Regions from separate parts of the Virgibacillus byunsanensis genome, predicted to be linked through region 1. Evidence: a T-box and tRNA genes for the amino acid it is inferred to sense, from the RefSeq annotation. Region 1 holds a T-box; the other holds one or more tRNA genes.

Evidence for each region. The T-box of region 1 lies ahead of tyrS (tyrosine--tRNA ligase). A T-box ahead of a tRNA ligase gene usually reads a tRNA of that ligase, here a tRNA-Tyr.
Region 2: it has a tRNA-Tyr gene. The T-box ahead of tyrS (tyrosine--tRNA ligase) is inferred to sense a tRNA for this amino acid. The anticodon was not compared.

The regions. Positions count from the first base shown of each region.
Region 1 covers NZ_JBHTKJ010000013.1:67,971-78,234, reverse strand. Annotated here, with positions in the region: gene motS (flagellar motor protein MotS) at 1-68, shown strand, start outside; gene ACFQ3N_RS07015 (acetoin utilization protein AcuC) at 97-1,251, opposite strand; gene ACFQ3N_RS07010 (acetoin utilization AcuB family protein) at 1,248-1,898, opposite strand; gene ACFQ3N_RS07005 (GNAT family N-acetyltransferase) at 1,899-2,552, opposite strand; gene ACFQ3N_RS07000 (transglycosylase domain-containing protein) at 2,689-5,691, opposite strand; T-box leader at 5,814-6,027, shown strand; gene tyrS (tyrosine--tRNA ligase) at 6,089-7,357, shown strand; gene rpsD (30S ribosomal protein S4) at 7,407-8,009, opposite strand; gene ACFQ3N_RS06985 (sensor domain-containing diguanylate cyclase) at 8,411-10,264, shown strand, end outside.
Region 2 covers NZ_JBHTKJ010000011.1:543-10,806, reverse strand. Annotated here, with positions in the region: gene sigW (RNA polymerase sigma factor SigW) at 1-421, opposite strand, end outside; gene ACFQ3N_RS04805 (Spo0E family sporulation regulatory protein-aspartic acid phosphatase) at 555-722, shown strand; gene ACFQ3N_RS04800 (CPBP family intramembrane glutamic endopeptidase) at 765-1,424, shown strand; gene rocF (arginase) at 1,809-2,711, opposite strand; gene ACFQ3N_RS04790 (phosphomevalonate kinase) at 2,901-3,998, opposite strand; gene mvaD (diphosphomevalonate decarboxylase) at 4,012-4,989, opposite strand; gene mvk (mevalonate kinase) at 5,057-6,019, opposite strand; gene ACFQ3N_RS04775 (hydroxymethylglutaryl-CoA reductase, degradative) at 6,016-7,326, opposite strand; tRNA gene ACFQ3N_RS04770 (tRNA-Lys) at 7,545-7,620, opposite strand; tRNA gene ACFQ3N_RS04765 (tRNA-Gln) at 7,875-7,949, opposite strand; tRNA gene ACFQ3N_RS04760 (tRNA-Tyr) at 7,964-8,047, opposite strand; tRNA gene ACFQ3N_RS04755 (tRNA-Thr) at 8,091-8,166, opposite strand; tRNA gene ACFQ3N_RS04750 (tRNA-Val) at 8,375-8,450, opposite strand; tRNA gene ACFQ3N_RS04745 (tRNA-Glu) at 8,456-8,530, opposite strand; gene fabI (enoyl-ACP reductase FabI) at 8,829-9,605, shown strand; gene ACFQ3N_RS04735 (YwaF family protein) at 9,721-10,264, shown strand, end outside.

The DNA.
Region 1 (10,264 bases):
CAGAGGAAAATTGGAGTAAAAACAGACGTGTCGAAATAGTAATCCTGGAAATGGATAACATCGAATAAAAAAGTAAGGAGTGATACGTTCATCTCCTTACTTTTTTTGTGTATATTTTAGAGCATTAAGTAATAACTTGTTGTTTTTTTCACTTATCTCTTGTTTTCTTGGTATGGTAGGAACGATGCCTTTGTCATCGTGCCAATATGGTGGGAGAGTAATAGGTGCCTGATCTTGCCACTTTGTAAGCCACGAATCAGGTATTGGGCCGCTTTGTGGTTGTCCCATCTTCATAACATTCCAAATTTGAGCCCACGCACGCGGAACGACACGCCATATATCGTAGCCACCACCACCTATAGCAATCCATTTGCCTTCACAATATTGATGGGCTAATTCATGTGCTAATAATGGAATTCGTTCAAAAATCTCCATCGTTCCACAAAGGTGGGTTAAAGGATCATATGTATGAGCATCAGCACCATTTTGTGTAACAATTATATCTGGTTTAAAGAAATCAACTATTCCTTTAAAAGCATTTTCATAAACTTCTAGAAATGATTCATCTTCTGTAAAGGCGTCAATAGGGATATTAAAAGAGTAACCATGTCCTTCTTTAATACCTCTTTCATTTACGTTCCCTGTACCAGGAAAAAGGTATCTTCCTGTTTCATGAATAGAGAATGTACAAACATTCGGATCCTCATAAAATGCCCATTGTACACCATCACCATGATGTGCATCGGTATCAACGTACAAAACTTTTAAATCATATTTTTGGCGTATGTATTTAATGGCAACTGCTCCATCATTGTAGATACAAAAACCAGACGCTTTTCGCTTAAATCCATGGTGGAGACCACCACCTAAATTTAATGCGTGTTCTACTTTTCCATCTAAAACAGCATCAACGGCAGTAAGTGTGGCCCCAACTAAATAGCTAGATGCTTCATGCATATCTTCAAATATCGGGGTATCTTCAGTTCCTATACCGAATTCTAAAGCCTCTTCGTTTGAGAGTTTTCCATTGCTTGCTTTTTTAACTGCGTTAATATAACTCCAATCATGGAATAAAGCTAATTCATCGTCTGTTGCCCGTCGTGGCTCTATAATATCATGTTTATTTAGCATTTCAGTATCTTCTAATAATTCTTTTGCTAGTAGAACCCGTTTTTGATTAAAAGGATGATCCGAGTGAAAATGATAGTTTAATAATGTGTCAGAGAATACAAATCCTGCTTTACATGTCATACTTTTGGCTCCGATATATTATTCGGCCACATTAATTCATATCCCGCATCTCTTAAGTCTTGAATAACCGGCATCGGATTCATAGTTTGAATACGAAAGACAAGAATTTTATAGTTTGGATCATCTTTATACGGATAGATTAGTAAGGAAGTTATATTTGTTTTGCGTTTTCCAAAAACGGAGGTTACCTCTGGCAAAATGCCAGGTACATGTGGCACTTTGACTTCAATATGTGAGCTTTGTACATTAGTTCCAGTTAGTTGAATTAACGTATACAGCATATCCTTTTCTGTCACAATTCCTACTAGTTTGTTATTTCTGATAACAGGTAGAGATGCAAATTCCTCATCGTAGAATATACACGCTATCTCTTCTACGAAATCAAGTGGATGTACTGTAGTGACTGGAGTACTCATTATCGATTCAATATTATGTTCCAATACGTTTTGCTCAGAACTCTTATCAAGAATGGATGGACTAGCATCCCGAACATCGCGATCAGACACAATCCCAATAACCTGGTGATCGTTATCAATAATAGGGATATGTCTAATTCGGTGCTTTTGTAAAAGACTTAATGCCTCTCTTATGGAAGCAGAAGGTGATAATGTAACTACATCCGTTTTCATAATTTCTTCAACAAGCATTTATAACCCCTCCCTCATATTTCGGTACTGGTGTCTTTGCAAAAATCGTAATTCATCAAACTTTGTAATCGAATCTTCTGAAACATTCTTACCTATTCGAACCATTAAGCAGTTTGCAGGATGGGAAATAATTTCAGGATCATCTGTTGGAGCAGGTAAAAGACCCCCAACGGACATCATTTTTTCCATTATTTTTCGGTAATCCCAAATACTTAATTTTGTACCGTCTAAATCCCAATGCCAGTAATATTCAGTAGAAATTACAATATAATTTTCCATATAGTCATCTAACATGGAGAGATGTAACAAACCAGATGCAATTCTTGCTCCACGATATTTAGGAATCACTTCAATTGCTCCGAGTTCAATTAAGTCGTCCATATTAAACTCGGACCACCTCTCTAAAGGATCAGGGTGTAAATAGGTTACGTAACCAACTATGGTGTCTTCTGTTCTAGCAACAATTATTCTGCCTTCTTTAAAATCAGCAATACTTTTAATGGCCTCGAATTGTTTGGATGATGGGCGAAATGCGGTTAGATGTTCATGAAAGTGATAATCAGCTAACGCCGATGAGTCTAAAGGGCCTTCAATGATAATAGAACCACTTGGAGTATCACGTGTTATAGAGTGATAGGTTTTAACATGATCCATTGTTTCACCACCTAATCATTATTAATATCTATTATACAGGATAAAAGGTCTGATTTTTAGTAAAAGCTTGAAGAATTTGGTTAAACTTTCTATCCATAAAAAATAAGGGGGAACTTCCCCCTTATTTTAATAGTAGCTATTCATTATTATCATTATCACTGTCATTGTTATTAGAGTCATCATCTTCATTTTCTTGGCCATTGTCGTCGCCATTGTCGTTGCCATTTTCGTTACCATTACCATTGCCACTGCCGTTCCCATTATCATTGTCTTTATGATCACCGTCGCCATTATCTTCGTTATCATCATTATCTTCTTCATCCGGTTCTTCTGGTTCAGGGTCAGAGAAGTCTCCAACGACAACCTCTTTTGAAGCAGAGGATTCTAATCCGAAGTAATCTACAGCTTTTATGTGATAAACGGCATTACTTCCTGAGATTGAGTAGTCCAACTCTGTTGTGTTACCTATTAGACTAAATGAACTATCAGGGTTGTCCGCTCTAAATATCCGGTAGCCTACTACATCTTTACTGCTTGACTTTTTCCATGTTAATTCATTGCTGGAACTTGCAGCAGATGTAGGTGCAGATGGTGCTGTATCATCATCTTCTAATGTTTCGCCTAAATCTGAACTAGGGATACTAATACTTTCCCATGCAGCCGTATTTGTTCGTGGAAACAGTTGTGTTATATCTCTTAATTTATCATAACCCATTCGCTCTAGGAACTCTGGATTAAATGTTACCCCGTCACCATCTGTGAATTCTTCAGGTGTGTTAGGCCCTGCTATTACCGCTTTACCATCCACCATTACATATGCACCTTCAATTAAACTGTCATCTTCTTCTGTAGGTACATATTTTGAGTTGAAAAGGTCGGTTGCAATCAAACCAACTCTTTTACAAAGTTCTGAAGGTAACATACCAGATATGGTACAATAACTACGCTCTACAATACCATTTGGACGTTCAAAACGGTTCTTTGGAGCCATTAAGTCTGGATTAATATCTGTTGCGCTGTTTACCAGTTCTGCCCACAGTTTATTATTTCGTTGACTATAGCTTAATGCACAACTAGAACATTGTAATGATTTGGGTGTTCTATAGCCAATCCATGTGCCCATTGTTACGTTTGGATTGGTGGCAACGAACCAAGCATCTTCGTAATCCTGAGAAGTCCCAGTTTTCCCTGCCCAATCAACTCCCGAATGTTTCAATTGTGAATTAATGTAAGTCGCAGTACCACTTCTAATTACTCCACGCATCATATCAAGTGTTAAGTAGTTTGTCTGAGGTGTAAATACATCTACTGGTTCACTTTGATGTTCATAAATAACTTCACCATCATTTGTAGTTATTTTCTCAACCATATATGCATCTGCGAATTTACCGTTATTACCAAAAGTTGCATATGCATTAGTATTTTCTTCAACCGTTATTCCGATTGTAGGCTCCCCAAGGGATAAAGCCGGGTAGCCATAATCCCCTTCGGTAAGTGATGTAATTCCCATTTTATCTAAAAACTCTTTAGCTGGGTTTTCATTAATGATCTGCATATATGTTTTGGCAGCCGGAACGTTATAGGACTTAGCTAAAGCCGTACGTGCTGATACAAGACCGTGATAACCACCACCATAGTTACCAGGATTCCATGGTTTTGGCATTCCAGGATACTGAAATTCTTCCGCCACGTCTGCTATCGGCGTTCCTGGTTGAACTACACCTTTTTCCATTGCTGGTGCATAATCGAGTAATGGCTTCATTGTACTACCGTTTGGGCGCTCAGTGCTAGTTGCATAGTTTAGCTGATTATCCAGATTGAAATCTCTTCCACCAACAAAGCTAATGATTTTTCCAGTACTGTTTTCAATTAGAATTCCACCGGTTTGAACTGGCATAGTTACGTTTTCCTCTATTATTTCCCCTTTAGAGTTTTTCAGATCTCCTTTCCAGTCAGGTCCGTAGTTCTCATAATTTTTAGCGATTTCCTGGAACGCTTCAAATGTTTTTTTATCAATTGTTGAATGAATATTGTAACCTTTTTGACGCATGTTACGCTCTGCCAAGATTTTATATTCCTCTTTTAATGTTTCATCTTTTTCGAGGTCTTCCAACGTGTAATCATCTTCTTCTGCTAATTGTTCCATAATTATGTCGCGTGCTCGTTTTTCCACCTCATAGGTTAAATGTGGATATTTATCTATTGGTGAGGTAGCTTCTTCGGTGAAATCAGCTACAATGTTATAATTCAAAGCTTCATCGTAGTCTTTTTGATTAATATAATCAGATTCATACATCCGATTTAAAACTGATTTCATTCGATTAATTCCAGGTTGTATACCGTCTTTTTCTTTTAATCCACCATTATTGGCGAACGGTGTGTAGTAGGAAGGACTTTGAGGAAGTCCTGCTAAGTATGCTGCTTGTGCTAAGTTTACATCTTTTGCGTCTACCCCAAAAATACCTTGTGCTGCTGTTTGAATGCCAGCAATATTTCTACCGGAAGCCTCACGACCATATGGAACGATGTTTAAATAAGCTTCTAATATTTGATCTTTTTCAAAGAAACGTTCTAGACGCAATGCTAATAATATTTCTTTTGCCTTACGTTCAAAGGATACTTCGTTTGTTAAAATTTGATTTTTAATAAGCTGTTGGGTGAGTGTACTACCGCCACTTTTGATAGGGGCGTTCGTCGCTTCTTGAACTACAGCACGGACAATCGCTTTAGGTACAACGCCTTCATGACTTTCAAAGTATTCATCTTCGGTAGCAATAACAGCATCCTTTAGTATTTCGGATATATTTTCAAGTTCGACTTCTTCTCTATGTATATCAGAGCGCACATCACCAAAGTATATATCTTTGTCAAAATATAATTTGGAGGTTTCTTCATAATTATATATATCCATTTCCATACTTTCATAACTGCGTACTGGTTCATCTTTCACAAGAGACGCAAAGTACCCAAGTCCGATTCCACCAGCAAAAAACATTCCAATAAAACCTACAACAAGAAAGAATAAAACTACATTCCAAAACACATCATAGGTAATCCGTGTAGAACGTTGAAGTTTTCCAGTTTTCCAAATTGATATTACTTTATTTTTATATTTAAGAAATAATTGTTTATAATCCATAATAAGACCTCCTAAAATTCCACTATTTATTATAGCATAATTGAGCGCTTTATTATAGAATAAATTAGCAATTACTATTGATTTAACACGTATAATATGGTATGAATATATAATAATATATTATATAAACTTTGAAGGATTTTAGTAGTGTAGCAAATCCCTTTATGAAGAGAGCTAGCGGTTGGTGTAAGCTAGCATACATTTGCTTGCGAATTACCAATCTGGAGTTTCTCTTCATTGCTTAAGCAAAAGAAGACGGTGACACCATCGTTAACAAACCCAGAGTGGCATTAGTATGCAACAAGGGTGGTACCGCGAGAAATTCTCGTCCCTTTATTTTCATTTTCAGGGATGGGTTTTTTTATTGGTCTAAAATAAAAACTGGAGTGTGGCGCACATGGAAATTTTACAGGATTTACAGAACAGAGGATTGGTTCATCAAACAACGGATATGGATGGGTTAACCAAACATTTATCTGATAAACAAGTAACCCTATATTGTGGCTTCGATCCAACTGCTGACAGTTTACATATAGGACATTTAGTACCTTTAATCATGCTGAAGAGATTTCAAGAAGCTGGTCACAAACCAATTGCATTAGTTGGTGGGGGTACAGGAATGATTGGTGACCCAAGTGGACGCTCTAGTGAACGGTCATTAAATGAAAGTGACGTTGTGAAAGGGTACAGTGAGAGGATTAAACAGCAGATCGAAAGGATTCTAGTTAACCCAGAGGAGAGTTCCGTAAACGTTCGGAATAATCATGATTGGTTATCAAGTATGACTGTGATTGATTTCTTGCGTGATGCAGGAAAACATTTTGGTATTAATTATATGTTGGCTAAGGAATCGGTTTCAGCACGTATTGAACAAGGAATTACGTTTACTGAGTTTAGTTACATGATTTTACAGTCATTGGACTACTTGAAATTATATGAACAGGAAAATTGTACATTACAAATTGGTGGTAGTGACCAGTGGGGGAATATAACTGCTGGTATGGAGTTAATCCGCCGGTCCAGAGAAGATGCAGATGAGGAAATAAAAGTTTTTGGCTTAACAGTACCTTTGATTACAAAAGCAGATGGGACAAAGTTTGGTAAAACAGCAGGCGGAGCAGTGTGGTTAGATCCCGAAAAAACTACTGCCTATGAATTTTACCAATTTTGGATCAATACCGACGATCGTGATGTTATAAAATTTCTTCAGTACTTTACATTTATATCAGAGAAAGAGATGGACGAGTTAAAACAAGAAGTGGATGTTCGACCAGGAGATCGGGTAGCACAAAAGAGACTAGCTGAAGAAATGACAAAAGAGATTCATGGTGTACCGGCATTAGAGCAAGCACAGAAAATTTCTACATCTCTTTTCAGTGGAGAATTCAAACAATTGTCAGCAAGTGATATTGAACAAGGGTTTAAGGATGTACCGACTTACAAGACAACCAAAGAAGAAATAGGTCTGATAGATCTACTAGTAAATGCACAGATTTCATCATCGAAAAGACAAGCCAGAGAAGATGTTTCAAATGGAGCTGTTTACATAAATGGTGAGAGACAGCAGGATCTTAATTATGTTGTTGGAAAAGATGACCGTATTGAAGAGATGTTCACCATAATACGGCGAGGTAAGAAAAAATACTTTTTAATAGATTTTAGTTAAAAAAAACACTAATGAGCATTTGCTCATTAGTGTTTTTACTGTAGCTGTATTAACGAGAGTAGAACTCAACGATAAGCGCTTCATTAATTTCTGCAGGAAGTTCAGAACGCTCAGGATAACGAGAGTAAGTTCCTTCTTTTTTATCTGCATCAAAAGTTATATATTCTGGTGTGAAGTTATTAACTTCGATAGCTTCGTTGATGATATCAAGGTTTTGTGCTTTTTCACGCAAACCAATAGATTGACCTGGTTTCAAACGGTATGATGGAATATCTACACGTTTGCCATCAACTGTAACATGACCGTGGTTAACTAGCTGACGAGCTTGTCTGCGCGTACGTGCTAATCCAAGACGGTAAACGATGTTATCCAAGCGAGATTCAAGTAGAATCATGAAGTTTTCACCATGAATACCTTTCATGTTTCCAGCTTCAGTAAACAAATTACGGAATTGACGTTCGTTCAATCCGTACATAAAGCGTAGTTTTTGTTTTTCCTGCATCTGTAAACCATATTCAGATATTTTCTTGCGTTGGTTTGGTCCGTGTTGACCAGGAGCGTAAGGGCGTTTATCTAATTCCTTACCAGTTCCAGTTAATGAAATGCCGAGACGACGAGACTTTTTCCATACTGATCCAGTATAGCGAGCCATAAGACATTTCCTCCTTTATTATTTTATTTGCATAAAATAAATGAGCGTGTTCCTGTCCGTTGTCCATTATGTTTTCATGTACCATCGCTCCAGCAGCAGAGAGTTACACGATACACCTCAATATGAGGAACAAAATAGAACAACCGGTGGTTCACATAGGCTACCTTTATTATTTTACACAAAGAATAGTATACAAGTTTTATGGACAAAAGTCAATAAGTAGCTCACTTTATAGTGAAGATTTAACCATGTCCAGAGCTTAGGCACTTTCGTTTAATTAATATTTTCAACCTTTATATAGGAAAAAAGGATGAGTTCAGATATAATAATAACATAATAGGTTAGATATAAGACATTAGTAGAAATTAAAAAAATATGTACATATAAAAACGATAGGTGATATGATGGGAAATCAAAATCAACTAAAAGATAAATTAAGAAGTATCTATTTTGGGTTTCTATCTGATATAGATCAATATAACTGCGATGAGTGTCTGCCTATGTTAACTACTACCCTTGGTGAACTGATCAACTCTGAAGATGTGGCGGTTTATTTCTACAATCAGTTGGACAAAGTATATGAGATTGAGCCAGGTTGTGATAATAAAGAAAAAACGTTATTTAAGAAAAAAGTATTTGTGAGCATCGAAAAAATTTGGGACAGCTATGATATGGATGGAGAACTTGTTTTTAACAAGCAATTCTCTAAGTTATATACATGCGTAATTCCTTTTCAAGCTAGTGGAGACACTACTGGTTTTATATTTTTCTCGTTTGGAAATGAGTTACATATACCTTCTAAAGAAACGTTACATATTATACAGCAGGAAACAAACAAATTTCTTAAGGTAGTTGCTGCCAAAAAGATCAGTAATAACAATGAAGAAAATCATAAGCTTTTGTTTGATTTATCGATGCGGTTTCTTTCCATTAATGATAAAAGTGATGTTCTATCTGTAATCATCAAAGAGCTGAAAATGATTTTTCCGAAATTCTCACCTTATCTATTACTCTCTCAGGACCATGATGCAGATAGTTACTTGCCGATCAAAGCAATTGAATATAGTGATGATGTGACAAAACGTGTTAGTACCCAGGCGTTTATTACCGGGGAAATACAATTAGAAGACAGAGTGCAAGATAGAAAGACTTGCTTATATGCACCTTTAATTGGAAAACAAGGAGTGTATGGTGTAGTTCAAATTATTACGCCAAGGACGTTTGAATTTCCTGAAAATGATATAGAGTTTATAGCCAGGTTTTGTAGTATTTCCGGTCAAGCCATTGAAAATGTAACATTATATCACCAATCAAAGCTCCTTGTGAATGATTTAAAATTGATTAATGATGTTACACATAAACTAAATTCAAATTTAGATTTATCTGAAATTATTTCGGTTGTAAGAAAACAGATCATGTATTCAAGTGCTGCTACCCAAGTTGGTTTTGTTTATCTGAATGAGGAGTCCGAACAGGAATTTGATATCCTTTCTGGTAGCACAGACTACTTTTATTCGACAGAGGGACGCTTGTTTAGTGAGTACATGTTTATGGAAGTGAAAGATAGTGGAGAGTCAGTTTTTAGTGGTGACTTTAAAAAGGTTGCTACACTTCCTTTCCGTTCAGTAATGGCAATTCCAATGATTCACTCAGGAACAATTCATGGAACAGTATTAATACTGCATGAAGAAAACTACTATTTTTCCTTTGAGGGTTTTAAACTGATGAAATCATTAATTCAGCACTCTACGTTGGCATTATCTAATTCTATTTTAAAAGACAAATTAGAAAGAGCAGTGAAAACGGATTACTTAACCAAACTTTATTCCAGGAATTATTTAGATCATAATATTAAACTACACATGGAGACAGAGGAAAAAGGGGTTTTGGCATTATTTGATATCGATGACTTTAAACGTATTAATGATACTTATGGTCATCATGTAGGGGATAAGGTTATTATTCAGGTTTCTAATATTTTAAAAATGCATATAGGCGAAGAAGATATTCCTGCTAGATGGGGAGGGGAAGAGTTGGCTATTTATCTCCCGGATGCTAACATCGATGAGGGTGTTAGATTGGCTGGTCAGATTAGAAAACAAGCAGCCAGTTTCACAGAACCAAGGGTAACGTTATCATGTGGTGTTTCTTCTTGGGGTAATGGTAATGAAGACAATGCTGGTGATTTATTTCAAAGGGCTGACAGATCTTTATATGAGGCCAAAAAGTTAGGGAAAAATTCTGTGGTTAGAGAG
Region 2 (10,264 bases), on a different contig from region 1:
ATTTCGGTGGGAGCTCGGTAATTTCTTTATGAATATAGCTTTGTAATTCCAGACTTTCAACTTCTTCTTCCGGTAATCGTCCATCAGTTGGTAACTGGGAGTACATATCCAATCCTTCTGCCCCTTTTATCTCTGCATCGAGATAAAAATCTGGTTTTCGCTTTCGTATTCGATCAATAGTTAAATTTGTAGCAATTCGATATAACCATGTCGAGAATTTCCTGCGATCATCAAATGAGTGAATATTTACATACGCCCGAATAAAAGCCTCCTGTGCTATATCCTCCGCCTCGTGCATATTACCAAGCATTCGAAAACAATGTTGGTAAATTTTATTCTGAAAAAACGAGACCACATCTTCATATGCAGCTTGATCTCCTTTTTTAACCTGTATTATTTTTTCTTTAATCATTTGATCCATATAGAGTACCTCCGCTAACTGTGCGGTATTTATGTTACGAATATGTATTATAAAAGGTTTCAAAAAAATCGTTTATCCATACAATTAATTGGGTAATTTTATAGTATATTATACTAGATCGGGGGATAGATTTGTGGATAATTCTATATTATTGCAAAAGATCGAACAATGTCGCAATGAAATGATTACCTTAAGTAATGCCGAGGAATTTACTTCAGATGCTGTTATCAAGTCTAGCAAGAGATTAGATACGCTACTTAATGAATATCAACGTAAGGTTAATAACCGTCCCCAGAATTAAAAAGAATATGATACGATTGAAGAAACATGTTGAGGTGCGGTCATGAAAACAAGTTATTTGGTTTACGCATTAAGTTTAGTATCTATACTTTTGCTATTTATCGTTGAACAAATCCTAGTTGTTGATTACATATATAAAACATCAACAAAGGTAGTTGTTTTCTTCTTTGTTATTTTTATTTTCCACTACCTAACAAAGCGGAACCCAGGTTATTTTAGTACGTTAAAAATGGATTTGAAACGACTGAAAATAAGTTTAGGTATTGGCATCGGTTCATTCGTTATACTTCTTGGAACATACTTTATGCTAAAAGACTTTATTGATTTTGCCACTATTCGTGACAACCTAGCACAAAAAAATGTCACGAAGGAAACTTTTATATTTATTGCACTTTATATCGTAATAGGAAACTCCTTCTTGGAAGAACTCTTCTTCAGGGGATTTGTCTTCAAAAATTTATTACAGGATAATAGAATAGCAGCATTTATATACTCCTCATTCCTGTTTTCCATCTATCACACCGCTATTTTTTTAACATGGTTTAACGTCAGTTTGTTCTTATTAGCATTATTCGGTTTATTTGCTATTGGTATGATATTTAATTGGCTTAATGAAAATTCCAGCAATATATTTAACTCCTGGATCGTGCATGTTATAGCAGATATTGCAATTATAATAATAGCCCTCTTATCGGTTTTTTAATGAAAAGCATACGTGCCCATTTAGCAATGTAAGGACTACGCCCGCGCAAAGCGGTAGCTTTAGTCGTTCTTCCTCAAATACCATGAGATAAAGGAAACATGCCCCTTCATAGGGATATGGCGACCTTGGACCAAGAGACCGGTTTTAGTCGACCTTCCTTCTAAGCGAATCGATTTTGACTTGTTGTATGGATGTGAGGGAAGTCACTCTAGTTGCTGCGCGCTGGAGTTGGATGTAGCATATGCAGTTACTAAATTATCTATATATCTCCAATTTTATATTTTTTTAAAGAAGGTTGTTGTTTTTATCACAATAGCAACAAAACTTACGAAATGAGCCTTAAAGAAAGAAGACATCCGAGATTGGATGCCTATTCAGGTACTGTTATTTTAACTTCTCACCAAATAATGACCCAACTAATCCTACAGCTAAGGTAGCCGTCTTATTTTTGTCATCTAAGATTGGATTGACTTCCACAAATTCAGCTGACGTAATTATCTTAGACTCAGCTAGCATTTCCATCGCCAAATGACTTTCACGGTAAGATAGACCACCTAAAACAGGTGTTCCAACCCCTGGGGCTTCTTCTGGATCTAGTCCGTCTAAATCCAAACTGAGATGTACTCCATCTGTATTCTCTTGTAGGTAATCAATCGTTTCTGTCATTACATTTGTCATTCCCATACGATCAATTTCATGCATGGTAAAAACTTTAATTCCCTTTTCCCGAATTAACTCTCTTTCCTCTGGGTCAAGTGAACGCGCACCAACAATAACAATGTTTTCGGGTTTAATTTTAGGTTGGTAGTCTAAAATATTGGTTAATTTTTCGTGCCCAATACCTAAACTAACTGCAAGTGGCATCCCATGAATATTACCGGATGGTGATGTTTCTGCACAATTCAAATCTCCATGTGCGTCGTACCAGATAACCCCTAAATTTTTATAGTGTTTTGCAATTCCAGCTAAACTTCCAATTGCAATACTATGGTCTCCACCTAAAATTAGTGGGAACCGATTTTTAGCAATTTCTTGTTCAGCCATTTCAGCAAGTTTTTGATTTGCCTCAGCAACTTGATGTAGGTTTCGTAAATTATCTTCTTGCCTTGATTCTTTATTGTCTGGGCGTGAAATTGGTATATCTCCTAAATCATTAACGTTGTACTTTAATCGCTGTAGTGTTTCAATAACACCCGCATACCTAAGTGCGCTTGGACCCATATCAACTCCACGACGGTTTTGACCTAAATCCATTGGTACTCCAATTACGGACATATTGGTTTTCATATGTATTACCTCCTCTATCTTATTCTTATTTTATCCAAAAAACCATCTGTGACTCAACCCGACACAAATATGTATATATATGCAAACATTAGAAAGGCTTAGTTACACTTAAGTAGGGAAGTTTTATACTTTTGTATTTGCAAAAAAACAGACGTTATTTTTAGAACGTCTGTTTACCTTGGATTTATTCTAGTTGTGAACACAGGCACCATCTCGGGCCAGTCTAATATCTAGTGGCTTTATACCTGCATTTTCCCACAAACTTTTTAATTTCTGTGCTCTTTCACTGGTAGATACAAATGCGATGCCACAATCGCCTCCGCCTGCACCTGAGGGTTTTCCTGCACCATCAATTTGTTCTGCCAGGTCACATAAATCGCCTAATAGAGGAGTTTCAATTGCTGCTTTCGCTTGCTTTCCTACAGTAGATAATGCTTGTCTATTTTGCCTTACACCATCCAGGATAAAAGATGAATCTTCATCCTTTATCCCCTTCAAAAAAGTGCTGACAGCTTGTTGGCTATTATGAAGAAATTCTTGATAAGATTTATTGTTATCTACTTTAAGCTTTTTTATCTCACCAATTAAAGATGAAGTTGAAGCGGGTTTTCCGGTCCATCCTATACACATTTGAATAGTATCAGGAAATGTAATTGGTTCAATAGAAAAATAAGTCCATTCGCTATTTACTAATTCTAGTATAGAAACAGTTTTCTCATGCTGTTCTTTTAACCACTCAGCCTGAAAAGAAGAATAGCGAAGTAAGCCTCCATAAGAAGAAGCAGCAACATCAGCACCAGAACCGCTACCTTGTGTTTTCACATGAGCAATGGATGCAAGCTTAAAGATCAACTCTTTGGTTGGACTATCTGGTAAAAACTCTTCCAAAATAACACTGACGGCCGATGTTACAACGGCAGCACTAGACCCTAATCCATATTTTAAGCCTGAAGCATCGTCAAGTTCGCTTTTAATAGACAAATCAAATGGATTACAAGTGATTCCCTTTTCCTGCAGATATGTAAGGCAAATCGTCATTGCATCCTCTACAAAGCGTAAACGGTTATCAGTTGAAGTTATATTAACTTGATCTTCAAATTCCCACTTCAGATCATATAACTTGAAATTATGTAATGTAAGTCGGTTCTCGTTATTTCGCTTCAACGTTGCATATACGTAACGGTCTACTGCCATTACTACTAAATCGTGGTGAGGCTCGAGTACGGCAAACTCACCAGCAATCATTAACTTTCCCGGTACTTTAATAGTCAATGGTGGATTAGGCAAGATTTTTCAACCCCTATATATAGGTTACTCCTTGACCTGAACGGCTTAGTATCACATCAGTTACTCCAGGTACGTCACGGAGCGTATTTTGAACCGTTTCTTCGTTCTCTGGTAAATAGAGAACTTTAACATTTGGTCCAGCATCAATCGTAAAGTAGGCAGGAACACCAGATGCTCTTAAGTCTCGAACCATGTGCATAACAGCCAATGTTGTATCATGCCAATATGTAAATGGTGGCTCTGCACCTAACGTTGTAGCATGCATTTTCAAACAATTAGATTCTGCAATACGTCCTACCTTTTCAAAATCACGATCGGTTATTCCTTGCTTTATCTGATCAAGATCATTTGGAATTGTTTCCACCCAACTCGTATAAAACGGTGATGTATCGACAGTCCGCTTCATTCCATCGCGACTGGAAACCTTTTTCATTTTTGAGGATAGAACGACAGCAGCAACACGAACGTCCCAGTGGTTTGCTGGTGCAACTTGAACTGCATGAGAATCAGAACCATCGTCCTGTTTCCCTTGCTCCCATTCTACAAAGCCACCGTATATTGAGCGACATGCTGAGCCTGAACCTTGCCTTGTTAAACGAGATAGTTCCTGATTGCTTACACTCAAATCTAACGCTTTTGTTGCTGCAGCTGCCAAGGCAGCAAAACCAGAGGCAGAGGAAGCAAAGCCAGCAGCTGTAGGGACTTTATTTATGGAATTCACTTCTGCATATAAGTTTGGTTTAGAGCTAAAATCCCTGATCAGATCAAGAAACCTCGTTACCCGGTAATATTCGTCACCAGCAACAACATGATCATTCAGTAAAAAATGATCCTCTAGTAAATGTTCGCGAAATTCAACAGAAGTTGTCGTATAAAATCCATCCAGTGTTAAGGAAAGGCTATTATTCATTGGTAATATCAATGATTCGTTACGCTTTCCCCAATACTTAATTAGAGCAATATTTGTATGGGCTTTTGCTGTGGCTTTCATTGTGTATATCCCCTTTTTGCATGTAGCCATAAAACTCTACTACAACGTCACGCTGGTTACTGCTTATTTAATCCTGTTTTCTTAATACGAAAGGCCAAACAGCGTGAGCACCAATTTTTTTAAGTTTCTCAGTAAGGTGTCTAGAATGCACTTCATCCCGAGCTAAAGCAATGATGCAGCCACCATTACCCCCACCAGTTAGTTTAGCACCTAATGCTCCTTCTTGGCGGGCAAAATAAATAAGTCTGTTTAGGCCAGCATCGCTTACCCCAAGTGCTTCTAACTCTTTTTGGGCCTCGTTCAACATATTACCTAAAAGATGTTTGCTTGCTCTTTCTAATGCACCTCTTGCCTGATGTGTTATTTCACCAATTCGATCTAATCTAGCCTGTATTCTCTTAGGAGCAGATTTTAGTAAATGGGCTACAGATTCTATAGCTAACCGCGTATCTCCCATTCTCCCTGAATCAGCAACTACAAAGTGGAAATCACTCTTAGGACGAATGAAATGCATAGGAAGTTCCTTCTCATACCATATTGGAGACTCAGAAGTGATCGTCAATGTATCGATACCACTAGGGGCTCCATGGGCATACGTTTCTGCAACGTTTGCTAGGTTTAACAGTTCATCTTCTGTGTAACTTTGGTTTGAGTATGCAAACAACGATCTAATTACAGCAATAGCAACAGACGCACTAGATCCAAGGCCTTTACCTGGTGGTATGGATGATGTAATACGAATCAACATGTCCTTAATAGGTAAATTCAGATGTTCTAATGTTGCCTTAACGCAATTTACCAGCCCATCTAAAGATTCTGGAGCCAAGTCAATAGGACCATGATAAAACGTACTATCCAGCTTGATTGCACCAGGAACAAATTCGATTTCTGATTCTACTCCTACCAGCGGAAAAGGGATTGCAATAGCAGGCTGTCCGTGTACAACCGCATGTTCCCCAATCAAAATCAATTTACTATGAGCTATACCTATAGCTGTTTGTTCTGAAGTTGTTGCTTTTTCTGCACTCATTTTTTATATTCGTCCACCAATTCTTTAGCTTTTCCGACACGGATTTCTTTTTCGGTTATTAATCGTTCAGCAATGATATCAATCATCTCCCCTTTGGCCCCTGCTGCTATTGCAACAGAGCGAGAATGTAAAGCCATATGACCTTTTTGGATACCATCTGTTACTAATGCTTTCAGCGCTCCAAGGTTCTGGGCTAAACCGACTGCTACGATGACTTGAGCTAGGTCTTGTGCTGAATCCACATTTAAAATCTTGTGTGCAATCTTTGATATAGGATGAACACGAATCGACCCACCAACAGTTCCTACAGACATAGGTAACTCTAGCTCACCTACAAGATTTCCTTCTTTATCCACTGACCAGGTTGTCATGGAACTATACATACCATGACGCGAAGCATAGGCATGGGCACCAGCCTCTACTGCTCGCCAATCATTTCCTGTAGCAATAACAATTGGGTCAATTCCATTCATTATACCTTTATTATGCGTTACAGCACGATACGGGTCTGAAGCAGCGAACTCATATGCATGAACAACTCCATCACGGACTTGTTCTCCTGTGAATTCCTCACTTTCTAATAAAGAGGGAGGAATAACACAACGTGCTCTTGCTAAACATTTATCAGCATAATTAGAAAGAATCCGTAAATAAACCTTTCCTTTTGTCAATTCCTCTACTGTTGGCGCTAATGCTTCAACCATCGTATTAATAATGTTAGCACCCATCGCATCACATGTATTTATATATAAATGCAGAACTAGCATTTGTGAGTATTTTGAATCAGATTCTTGATTTAGTATTCGTACCTCAAGATCTTCTGCTCCTCCACCTCTAGCAACCATACTAGGAAAAGAAGCATTTGCATCATTAATCAACAATTCTTTAGCTTCTAATAATGCATTTTTTGCTGCATCCATATCAGGGACACCGACTACTTGTATTTGGCCAATCATGACTCGATCTGTAGATTCCGTCGAAAATCCACCCGCATTTCTTACTATTTTAGCAATATAACTTGCAGATGCAACAACTGATGGCTCTTCAATTGCCATGGGTACTACATATTCTTTCCCATTAATTAAAAAATTCAACCCTAAACCTAGAGGAAGTGGAAATGTACCTATGACATTTTCAATCATCTTGTCTGCTGTTTCCATTTTTAATGGTTCTTTTGAAAACAAATATTCTGTTTCCTCATCAGAGAAATCGGTCATATTAGTCAATAATTCTCTGCGCTCTTCAACACTCATATTATAAAAGCCAGGAATTCTAGAAGTTTCCATACCACTCATCCTTTTATATATATAGTTATATATGTCAAAATAGTAAGCTATTATATTTAATTAAAGCGAATTTTTATCAATTGTTGTTATTCATATAGAATAAAAAAATTACTGTATCTATTATGTTAAAAAAATGCATAAAATGCAAATAAACAAGGTTGTTTACAATCATAACGACCTTGTTTATTGAAAATTAATTATGTATGATGTATTTCACCTAAATTTTAATTCATATAAGATGGTGAGCCATGGAGGATTCGAACCTCCGACCCTCTGATTAAAAGTCAGATGCTCTGCCAGCTGAGCTAATGGCTCGTTTTGTACTATTAAATTATTCTTTTGCCTGCGTTTCATCCTAATGACCCCTACATCTAACAGTTTATTCATGGATGTTTTGTGCTTCGGGGTTACTCGTAGCTAATTCGGCAGATGTGTTGCTCGTTGCTCTGCCAGCTGAGCTAATGGCTCGTTTTGTACTATAATTTATTCAATTGCCTGCTTTTTATCTTAATGACCTTTGCATTTACTTGCATCATCATGAGTTGCAAAATGGCTTGAAAAATAAAAAATGGCTGGGCTACCAGGATTCGAACCTGGGGTACACGGGATCAAAACCCGATGCCTTACCGCTTGGCTATAGCCCAACAAAATTATGAAATGGTGGAGGGGGGCAGATTCGAACTGCCGAACCCGAGGGAGCGGATTTACAGTCCGCCGCGTTTAGCCACTTCGCTACCCCTCCGAATGTATTCTTAACCATTTATCATTTTTTATACTTAAAAAAATGGTGCCGGCCAGAGGACTTGAACCCCCAACCTACTGATTACAAGTCAGTTGCTCTACCAGTTGAGCTAGGCCGGCTAATTATAACTAAAGTTTTCTTGATTGATCAACATGCTTAGGCTACCTCTGCTTCTTCTAGGTCATTCAAAGATGTTACGTGCATCGAGGTTACTCGTAGCTAATTCGGTAGAAGTTTTGCTCGTCTCTACCAGTTGAACTAGGCCGGCTAATTATATTAAAGTTCCTTTTGATTGATCCATGTGTGTTGGATTTCAAGTAAAAGGAATGGTGGAGGATGCAGGGCTCGAACCTGCGACATCTTGCTTGTAAGGCAAGTGCTCTCCCAGCTGAGCTAATCCTCCATAAGTGGTGACCCGTACGGGATTCGAACCCGTGTTACCGCCGTGAAAGGGCGGTGTCTTAACCACTTGACCAACGGGCCTTACAATGGTTTACATGAAATACATTTTTTGATATTATACGCCTTAAAAAAAGCATCATGTCGTAAACCGACGAATTTTATTATATACAGATATAGTCTATTTGTAAAGGGGTAATCTAATATTTTATATTTTTTTTACGATGATTGTAGACTTGAAAGCTATAGTTAAATTTTTCTGGGATTTTGCTCTATAAATATTCTCCAACTTATTTCATTTTTAAACAAATAAATAACATAGTTTTTCTATCACACGGAGTTAGGTTATAATGTAAAAAGTAATATTAATGGAGGTGCTCATGTGTCAGGATTATTGCAAGGTAAAAATATCGTAGTGATGGGTGTAGCAAATGAAAGAAGTATTGCTTGGGGAATAACCAAGTCATTACATAATGCAGGTGCAAATCTTATTTTCACAAATAGACAAGAACGTTCCTATCAAAAATTGACTAAGCTGCTTGAAAAACATCAAATCGAAGCGAAATTAGTCGTTACATGTGATGTTTCAAACGATGAAAGCATCCATGAAGCTTTTAGTGAAATTAAAGAAAAAATTGGCGTTATTCATGGATTAATTCACTCCGTTGCATTTGCAAATCGAGATGAATTAAAAGGTGAATATGCTGACACTTCTCGTGAAGGTTTCTTATTAGCTCAAGAGATTAGTGCATTTTCACTTGTAGCTGTTACAAAAGCAGCTAAAGAAGTTATGACAGAAGGTGGTAGTATTGTAACACAGACGTATCTAGGCGCAGAACGTGTAATTGAAAACTATAACGTCATGGGAGTTGCAAAAGCATCATTAGAAGCTAGTGTAAGGTATTTAGCTGAAGATGTAGGGAAATATGGTATTCGTGTTAATGCGATCTCTGCAGGGCCAATTCGTACCTTGTCTGCTAAAGGTGTATCTGGCTTTAATGAAAAAACTGGTGTGATCGAGGAAAAAGCTCCTTTACGTAGAAATGTCGATCAGGACCAAGTTGGAGACGCAACCTTATTCTTTATTAGTGAGCTTGCCAGAGGGATAACTGGAGAGGTTTTACATGTCGATTCAGGTTACCATATTATTGGTGGATAAATCATCACTGAATGAAGCTTAACATCTAATAGACACTACTCTGGATGAATACGGGTACGTGTCTATTTTTTGAAATATAATACCCTGAAGACATTTTGCAGCAGGGAGGGTTATTATGGGAGAATGGTTCACAACATTATACGGAGACAGTTTTGCGCCGTTTGGTACAAGTCATTTAATAGTGCTATTTATTTATCTTGCAGGTATCATATTACTTTTAATCACCTATAAAAAAATAATATCCAGCAATTATTTATATAATACCCTTCGCTGGTTTTTCTTTAGTCTTTTAATTCTTTCTGAGTTAGGCTATCAAGCATGGTCTATACATAACGGCATATGGAGCTTACGTGAATATATCCCACTTCACCTTTGCGGAATTGCCAGTATAATCGCAGCAGCTGCATTAGCAACACATAACAAAAAATTAATTTATATCACCTTTTTCATAGGGCTAATTCCTTCACTTTTAGCTTTAATAACTCCAGAACTTCCATATGGTTACCCACACTTTCGGTTTTGGAAATTATTTATTCATCATATAGCTATTTCATGGGTGAGTATTTTTCTAGTTGCTACAAATCCTATAAAGATAACTTTCAAAGCAATGGTGGAAACTTACGGTTATTTACTTATCTATGCTGCTATTATAGGCTTTT